Regions from separate parts of the Paenibacillus solisilvae genome, predicted to be linked through region 3. Evidence: riboswitches for the same ligand, from Rfam matches in the RefSeq annotation. Region 3 holds a riboswitch; each other region holds the start of a gene.
The links. Region 3 has a riboswitch for cyclic di-AMP ahead of ACFPYJ_RS19745 (C40 family peptidase). Riboswitches for the same ligand answer to the same signal wherever they lie in the genome.
Positions count from the first base shown of each region.

Region 1 (2,189 bases), on a different contig from region 3:
CTCCTATAAGTCTTATCAAAAACTTCGAAAGCATCATTTACGCTTTTTCGCAATATTTAGAAAATCCCCAAAACGCCAGAAATGATACGGCGAATAAAAAGACCATGGTTACATCGTTGTTCATAACACACCTCCTTCAACTCAGGGCAGAACCTATATGTCGTTATTAAAGGATGGCAGCAGAAACCTGACATCCCCATTTTTAGAATAAATGACATAGTCAGCGCCCAGCCCTTTGTAAATTAATCTTGGATTGAAGCTTTGGGTGACGACATAAATGGGCTTGGAAGTCCAGCTGCGGCATATCTGGATAACCCGGCAGCATAATGGCAGGCTCTCCTCGAACAGAATTACGTTTCCGATCGGATACTCGGGAATGGCCGCTGTTCCCGGTTCCGACGTATTCACTTGGATAATTTGTTTCACACCTCGCCCTTCTAGCCTGAGTCTTTCCATCTTGTTGTTGATTAATGCAATAAAAGGTAACCCACTCAACTTTGCTTGCTGCATAAAGTCATCGCCTGCCTTGGTCGGCGCAGCTATCAGCAAAAAATCACTTTGCATGAGGAACACCGCCCTCCTTCCCTGAGCTATTGTAACGCCGAACCGTATAAAAAGGGGGTAAAGAATCTATAGCAACTGTATAAAAAAAACATAAAAATGCTTTATCCTAGAAAGTGATATAGGCTTGAGAATGGTCAAATAAATAAGTGCGATCCAATAGGAAGCTTAGTTCTTGTTTGCCTGCAGATGAGTATTCAAATTTTCCAGCTAGATCCGTTAAAGCCGATTCAATTAAATGGGTTCTTACGTCTCCCCATGCCTCTTGTTTCTGATGAACGTAATGCAAACCTTCCGTAAGGGTGAGGCCTTTGATCCGCTGAAAAACAGATGCCCATTGAACGAAATCCCCCTTCAAGCTCCCGCATGGAATGACGAACTCCCCTAAACCGCATGTTCCGAGATTTGTTGAGATCGTAAGTATGCCGCAATGACAATCGGCGCCATGTCCAGGCATCAGCTTATCTGATAGCTCACAGTCAAATTGAAAACATTCAATTCGGGTGACCTTACATTCCTTGGTACATTCATCAGCTTCTTTTAATAGAGACAGGGGTTGGTGCATAATAGATTCACTCTCCTCAATTTTTGGAAAACAAAAAGAAGCCTACGAGCAGAGAATCTCTGCTCCCGGGCTTCTTTGCAGCGTCAATAAACGAGCTGTTCAAGGCACGATCGAAGGTGGTTCTCTCCCAATACGCTTACGAGGTTAGCTGTCGGATTCGGGCTTGGAAGTGCCCTACCTCGGCAAGCAGCGCTTGCTCTGGATTCACCCCGAGAACCGTTTTTTACATTCAAACGGCTTTTGGTTGGTTCCCCCGTTCCCCTTGCGGGGACTCAACGTTTTGATTCCTGATGTGAAGTTGTTGCACCGAATGTTACGCTTTCTAGCAAGGGTTGTAAAACGCTGTGGAGAGACTTATTTCGGTTTTTTTTACTTATTTTTCGAGATGAAAGCGGATCCAATTAGAGAACACATTCATTTTCAATATAAATGCTTAGGCTTACTTCCGTTTTAGTCATTTGTAGTGCCCTTCCGATTTTTCAACGACTTTTTTGATGAATGAGAGGGTAAGCATTTTTATTTTATTTTTATAGGTTTGTAATAGATTCTTTACCTCCTTTTTATGCGGTTCAACGTTAAAATTAATCCGTAGAGCATCCAGCAAAGCGTTTTTTTGAGCCGATTCGCAATACCGACCAAAGAGTCAAAAGGAGAATTATCATGGCTTCCTTAGCATCGTCACACGGCAGCAGGCAACTAGTTGTCCTAATCAGGCTCAAGCTCTGTAAGCATTGAAGCGATAAAGGCATGCGCAGCTGCGGTCAAAGGCAATTTTTTCAGCTTGGCAATGCCGACTCTCCGAGAGGGGATCGGCTGCTCTAATTCGATTTCATAGAGATCATGGTGAAGAAGCTCTGCCTTAATAAAATTCTTGATCACGCAAGCGATTCCGAGCCCGGTCCGGGTGAACTCTACCAATAAATCAATACTCCCAAGCTCGATTTCCGGGTTTATCCTCACCCCCTGTTTCTTCGCAACCCCATCGATATAAGCCCGAGTAACGCTTCCTTTCTCCAGCAAAATGATAGGATATTCCATCAGCTCCCCCCAAGAGACCGGACGC
Region 1 is NZ_JBHSOW010000127.1:4,662-6,850, reverse strand. Features, by position in the region: gene ACFPYJ_RS30995 (hypothetical protein) at 154-564, opposite strand; gene ACFPYJ_RS30990 (hypothetical protein) at 671-1,126, opposite strand; cyclic di-AMP (ydaO/yuaA leader) riboswitch at 1,244-1,414, opposite strand; gene ACFPYJ_RS30985 (LysR family transcriptional regulator) at 1,832-2,189, opposite strand, start outside.
Region 1: it holds a riboswitch for cyclic di-AMP, as region 3 does, so the genes downstream of both, ACFPYJ_RS30990 (hypothetical protein) here and ACFPYJ_RS19745 (C40 family peptidase) in region 3, are expected to answer to the same signal.

Region 2 (2,189 bases), on a different contig from region 3:
TTTATTATCCATAAAAAGGAACCAGCGAAGCTGACAAAGATCGCAAAGTGTTACCAAGAACTAACATACGAATACCTCTCATGACAGCTACGCTGGTACTGCCCCTTTTCTGAATGTTGGCAGGACCCCTTATTATCAATATTTATCATGGGCGAATACAGGTACATCCTTTTGCACCCTTAGCGTGGTGAGAAGCGGCTATTTTTGTATCCATATCTCCTTAACGTTGTAAATCCGCGTTTTGCTGGAGGTACCCTTTAGAGTAAAAAAAATGCCAAACCCCAGATACGATTGAAGGCTTAGCGTATATTATCGTTAAAATGTTGGCGGGACCCCTTCAAGCATTAGCGCAATTATTCAGATAATTGTGGACTTTGATGTATCAGGTTCTCTTTTTTTGTAGAAAACCTTATACAATCCGTTTGGCGCCTATGTAATTCGATCCCCAATAACTGCTGGCCAGCGAATCGATATGAATGCCGTGCGACGAGGTGGCGGAAATGAATTTGTCGTTGCCCAGATAGATGCCGACATGCGAGTTGGAACCAATCGAGAAGAAAACAAGATCGCCCGGCTTCAGATTCGAAGTGGTAACCCGGTTCCCCGAGGTATGAAATATTTGGCGGGAGGTTCGGGGCAAATCCAACCCCTGCTGCCGGAACACATAATTGACGAATCCGGAGCAGTCGAATCCGGAGGTCGACGTTCCACCCCACACATAAGGAATGCCGAGCAGTGTCTTGGCCTTCTTAATAAGCTTTGCGGATAGAGGGGGCGTCTTCGGCTGCGGTGCCGGAGCATGCCAAGCCGGCGCATGATATTTGCCGTCCTTGCAAATGATCGCGATACCGTTCTTGTTGTCCCATTGTATCCTGTACCCGAAGCTTTCGGAGATGAAGCGCACCGGTATGAACATATGGTTATCCTTGAACAGTGCCGGCGGCGAAGTCATTGTCACCCGCTTGCCATTCACATCGGCGTCTTTAGAGCCCGTTTTCATCTTAATGGTTCGGCCGTTGTTTTGGAGTGTTATTTGTACCTCCGATCCATCGATGCGCCAGTCGATCTTGTATCCCATTTGCTCGGCTACGGACCGAATAGGCACCTGCATGCCCCCATTGCCGTCAACGAACGGCGCCGAATCCGGGAACGCAACAATCGAATCGTTAATCTGGATTTTCACTCCGTGTTGAGCGGAATAAGCATGGGCGGTCGCTGCATGCATTGCGGCTCCGGCAGCCCATACCGTGCAAGCCAAAAAAGCGGTCTTGAACAATCGGTTCAAAATAATTCGCCTCCATGTTGCCTCCGAGGTTAGTTGACGGGTTCGGGAAGAGGAATTCCCTAGCTGGCCGGCTAACAGCTGGACGAGCATTCACCCCATAAAATAAATTCCCCCGTACCGGTCATTCTGCATGGCCGGATTCGGCATAATATTTTCACTATGTATAATACTAGTTATAACATTGCTTAGGCCGATTTCGACGAAAACGCTAGCCCTAAAGCATCTCAATGCTATCGTCCACGGTCCGGGTTGCGGCTATTTTCATGACAAGCCGGCCCAGCTCCTCGAAATTCATCTTGTTCATTCTGTCGATGAACGTATCCGAGACGGAATCATGTCCGGTGACCGCTTTTATAATATCAACGACAGCTTCCACCCGTTCTTGATGATGGTCGCTGACGATAAGGTTCATTCGATAGAGGCCTCCTTCCTAAGTGTCTGGCTAAACGTAAAACTGATGATTGCCGATTTGCTTCGTGAAGCTAAGCGTTTTGAACCAGCTCGATTTGGACACCTTCGGATTATAATAGAAAAGCGCATTGCCGGTCGGGTCCCACCCCTTGATCGCGGCCCTGGCCGCCTGGAACGCTGTTTGATCCGGCAGCAGCCAATACTGCCCGTCGTTAACGGCGGAAAATGCTTTCGGCTCAAAAATGACGCTTCTAATCGTATTCGGAAATAAGGGAGACAGGCGCCGGTTCAGAATGACCGCGCCAACCGCCACCTGGCCCTTGAAGCTTTCGCCTCTGGCTTCGCTGTAAATAACGCGCGCCATCATGGACAGTTCTCCTCGGTAAACGGTCAGCTTTTTCAGTTTCCGCCATGTCATGGGGCCGACAACCCCGTCGGGGACAAGTCCGTTATACTTCTGAAACCGCTTTAATGCGCCGGTGGTGATATTTCC
Region 2 is NZ_JBHSOW010000137.1:14,898-17,086, forward strand. Features, by position in the region: gene ACFPYJ_RS32645 (C40 family peptidase) at 410-1,285, opposite strand; cyclic di-AMP (ydaO/yuaA leader) riboswitch at 1,289-1,441, opposite strand; gene ACFPYJ_RS32650 (hypothetical protein) at 1,500-1,697, opposite strand; gene ACFPYJ_RS32655 (cell wall hydrolase) at 1,728-2,189, opposite strand, start outside.
Region 2: it holds a riboswitch for cyclic di-AMP, as region 3 does, so the genes downstream of both, ACFPYJ_RS32645 (C40 family peptidase) here and ACFPYJ_RS19745 (C40 family peptidase) in region 3, are expected to answer to the same signal.

Region 3 (2,189 bases):
CTGGTGGGCCCGCTACCAACTGCGCCCGCAGTCTGATCATGAAAAGCGGAAATCGGGCATTCCCAATCCTCATCGCGGAGGTGCATGAACCGATAATAGGCTGCCGCCCTTAAGTATGGGCGGCAGCCTATTATAATTCCGCGGCGTTTAATCGCCTCAAATGCGCGCAAATGGTTTGAACAGAGGTCTTTTCGGTGTATATAAATACAAGGAGCACACTCTGCCCTTCTATTGTCTAAGCCGGCGCACAAAATAATAAAGCCGCAGGCATTCGTCCCAAAAGGGACGAGCACCTGCGGCCCACCTGCACATCGCGGCAGCGATGCGGAGCAGTTTTTAATCGGAGTCGCCTCCGCCGTCCAGCTCATCAGACGGGTCATCTGCATATTTCTCGTAACTGGTTTGGCTCATAACACGGCGCGCAGTAACATAACGTTTAACGTAGTAGGAGTCACTGAGTGCGCTGATTGTTACGCCTTTGCTGGAGGATGCATGTGCAAACTTGCCGTCTCCAACATAAATGCCTACGTGGGAAATACTTTTGCCGTTCGTATTGAAGAATACGAGATCGCCAGCAATCAAATCGCTCTTCGCGACTTTTTTGCCTAGACCTGCTTGCGACCGGGAAGCGTGCGGGATGGAGACGCCGAGTTTATTAAACACGTACATCGTAAATCCAGAACAATCGAATCCTCTTGTGGTCGTGCCGGCTGTTGCATAAGGTGTTCCGATTAGATCGGTAACGACGCCGTCCAGCTTGGAGTCTGCAAAAACGCTCCCGGCTTGGAAAACAAGCAACATCGCTAAACCGATCAGTGCTGCAGAGATCTTTTTCAAAACAGGAAACTCCTTCCGGTGCCTACGAGGTTAGCTGTGGGGTTCGGTTGAAGGCTCCCTATGATCGCCTCTGGCGTCCGTGCTAGCGGACGTCGGGATCAATTCACCCAAAATGGTTCCCCCGTTTCCCAATGGCGGGAATTCGGCAAATTTTTCATTCTGGCTACTTATTCGTGTTTTTCCACGATTATCCTTCCAAGTTCACAACTTGTTCACAAATTAGAATTCTAAGAGTGAAACTTTTTGACAAGATCATTCGTTATACGGGCTGCAATTACAGAGGAAGCGATCCAATTCCACTACAATCTGCTTGCGGGAAATCACTATGCTTGTCTGATTATGAAGTGAAAGGGGCGGAAGAGCAGGATATGTTGTTTCGCTGAATTGAGCGTAGTCGCAAAGACACCCATCAAAAATCCCTGCCCCTTGCTCAAGCAAAGGAACAGGGATTTTATTGCGCGTTCAGTCCTATGAAGGAATACCTATTACGGCTTGAATGGCTCATACATAATCCAGAAATCGATACCGGCCACATAACCGCTCGGGTTAGCGGTCCCTTGAGGCGTCTTCGTTGATTTCTCCAGCAGCGATTGAAGGGTCGACGCATAGGTTTCGATCTGTTTGGGCGGGATCGGCGATTTTGAACTCGGCCACATACAGGTCAGGTGTCTCCATCGACCACAGCTGGTTTGCTTTTTTTATTTAATTGGATGAGCTTATGGGGATAGATTACAAGTGGATGAGATGGAAATTGAAGCATTAGAAGAATCAGGGGTTATAAAGAGGTAAGCGATAAAGCCGTAGAATTTGCAATCCAATCAAAAAATATATTTATTTCTTTCTCATGGTATATATCCATACGGCTAGCTGCAGAGAAACGGCATCTTGGAACAATTGCGGATTATAGCCTGTATCCTCTTTGATTTTCTTGATGCGGTAAATCAGCGAATTACGATGAATATACATCGCTTTTGCCGTCTCGCTGATGTTGAGATTGTTTGCAAAGAAACATTCCAGAGTCTCTACCATCTTATCGGGCATCTGCTGCAGTATGCGTTCGAGATATTGCTGCTTAATGCGAGCATCGACCCTTTCAATAAGCGCTTTCGTTTCAATCTCCGCATAAGCAATAAGTTTCTGTTCTCCGTTTCCGAGCAGCAAGGAGATTTCGGATTCTTCAAGGGAATAGCGGATCAATGCAGGGTTTTTAACGGAAGACCCAAGTCCGATCCGGAATGCGATATTCATTCGCTGCAGCAAGTCCATGGCCTGATTTAACTTTCTTTTGAAAACTCCCTCCGTGATCCCCAGTGCGAGAAGGAATAAACGGTTCACGTTCAAAGATCCGATCA
Region 3 is NZ_JBHSOW010000071.1:40,712-42,900, reverse strand. Features, by position in the region: gene ACFPYJ_RS19750 (hypothetical protein) at 1-88, shown strand, start outside; gene ACFPYJ_RS19745 (C40 family peptidase) at 337-837, opposite strand; cyclic di-AMP (ydaO/yuaA leader) riboswitch at 842-995, opposite strand; gene ACFPYJ_RS19740 (hypothetical protein) at 1,323-1,493, opposite strand; gene ACFPYJ_RS19735 (CdaR family transcriptional regulator) at 1,669-2,189, opposite strand, start outside.

Region 4 (2,189 bases), on a different contig from region 3:
CCGCACTTGCTTCCTCTTTCTTTACTGGTTCTGCAGCCGCAGCTTCTCCTAATTTATTCCAACTGACAACATTTCCTTGCTGCATATGAACATACATGAATAATTCTGAGCCGTCCGGCATATCGGCAAGCACTTGAAACGTATCGATGGGGAAGGCTTTGTCGAATTTCTTCTCATAGGAAGAATTGAGCTTCTCCTTCGATAAGTAGCCAAACAGCAGACTGTCCGATTGATGAATGGCATGCACACTAAGTGGCCGTTCTTTGAACTGAAGTTTGGCAAAATCCAGGGCCGCCTGCTCGGCTGAGCTCTTGGAGATGACCGGGTCGCTGCTCGTACCGAAGAAGGATTCCGCGGTCGAGGGAACGATTTGAATCAGGACATAGATAATTGCGCCAATTGCCGCTAACCAGGAGTAATTTCTCCAGTTAGGCTGGATTCGATTTAGCTTCATGAATGCACCTCTGTTTATGGTATACAAGCAATTGAACACATATAACTACCTTATCATAGTTGTTCCGAAATTATCCATGCGATTGCTTTCATTCTCGATTTAGGAGAGAGGTAAACGGGCAAGAAAGCCAGCAAGCAATTGATTAAGGACAAGGATTGCGCAATTTTGGCGTAATTCGGTTCATTATCTGGAAAATCGCCGTTTGGCGTTTCCGGGCTTCCCATATATAATGTGAACAATTGCATATTAAGCCGAATTTCAAAGTGAAAACGGGGGAACCATATTGCTGCTGGATGCGAAGGCATACTGTCTACTCGCATAAAACCTGCAGCACGGGGTGAATTTCTCAAGTTAGCGCATCATTCTTGCGAATAGGGCCGCCTGTCCGGGCCCGAATCCGTCAGCTAACCTCGTAGGCTTCATGGAACAGGACTCATCGCATCAGCATTGGGCTTCCAGTGCTTTTTTTTGTGCGCGTAAAGCTTTGTCAGAGGGGTGGAAGTGTTAGTAATGAAGTCGTTTTTTAATGTATCCAAATGGTCACCGCCCCGTATTCTCGTCACTGGTTTTGCACTTATCATTCTAGTCGGAGGCTTGCTGCTTTCTATGCCCTTCGCATCGGCGGCTGGAGAATTTACACCATACATTGATGCCGTATTCACCGCAACAACAGCAACCTGTGTGACAGGGCTGGTTACTGTAGATACAGGAAGCCATTGGTCTGTACCAGGACAAGTTATTATCATGACGCTCATACAGCTGGGCGGACTCGGCTTTATGACGATGTCGACCTTGTTCGCAATTGTGCTGCGGAAGCGGATCTCACTTCGAGAACGGTTAATCCTGCAGGAAGCCATGAATCAGACCAGCATGGAGGGTATTGTCCGCCTGATTAGGAAGGTTATCCTGTACTCGCTCACCATTGAGTTTGTTGGAGGCGTCTTGTTCGCGATTCGCTGGTCCTTTGATATGCCGCTTGGCAAAGCCATCTATTTCGGGATGTTCCATGCCGTTTCCTTCTTCAATAATGCGGGTATTGATCTGTTTGGCCAGTTTGGCGTTCCTTATATTAGCTTGACCCAATATGTGAATGACCCACTCGTGAATATAGTGACAATGCTGCTAATCATTACCGGGGGTATCGGCTTTATCGTAATGGCCGACATCATGGAGTACCGAACAAATAAACGGTTATCGCTTCATTCGAAGGTCGTCCTGTCCATGACGGGTACGTTGATTGCAGTCGGAACGGTAGTTATCTTTGTTTTTGAGTTTTCCAACAGTAAGACACTGGGATCGCTGGATTGGGGCGGTAAGATATTAGCTTCGTTCTTTCAATCCGTTACCCCGAGAACGGCGGGCGCTAATACGCTTGACCTCGCATCGCTCAGGCAGGCTACCCAATTCTTCACGATTATTCTGATGTTCATCGGGGCATCGCCAGGTTCAACCGGGGGCGGTATTAAGACAACGACCTTCACGGTGCTGATCGGTGCAGTAGTTGCCATGATGAGGGGAAAAGAGGACATCGTCCTATTCAGATACCGTCTTGCACGCGAGCGGATTTTCAAGGCGCTGACGATCACGATGCTGTCGCTTTCACTCGTCATATTCGTCACCATGGTGCTGTCGACGACAGAGGATAAAGCCTTTATAAAGATTTTGTTTGAAACGACATCGGCTTTCGGTACGGTTGGATTAACCTTAGGCATTACGCCTGAGTTATCACTTATAG
Region 4 is NZ_JBHSOW010000096.1:57,619-59,807, reverse strand. Features, by position in the region: gene ACFPYJ_RS25490 (CPBP family intramembrane glutamic endopeptidase) at 1-454, opposite strand, end outside; cyclic di-AMP (ydaO/yuaA leader) riboswitch at 694-888, shown strand; gene ACFPYJ_RS25485 (TrkH family potassium uptake protein) at 965-2,189, shown strand, end outside.
Region 4: it holds a riboswitch for cyclic di-AMP, as region 3 does, so the genes downstream of both, ACFPYJ_RS25485 (TrkH family potassium uptake protein) here and ACFPYJ_RS19745 (C40 family peptidase) in region 3, are expected to answer to the same signal.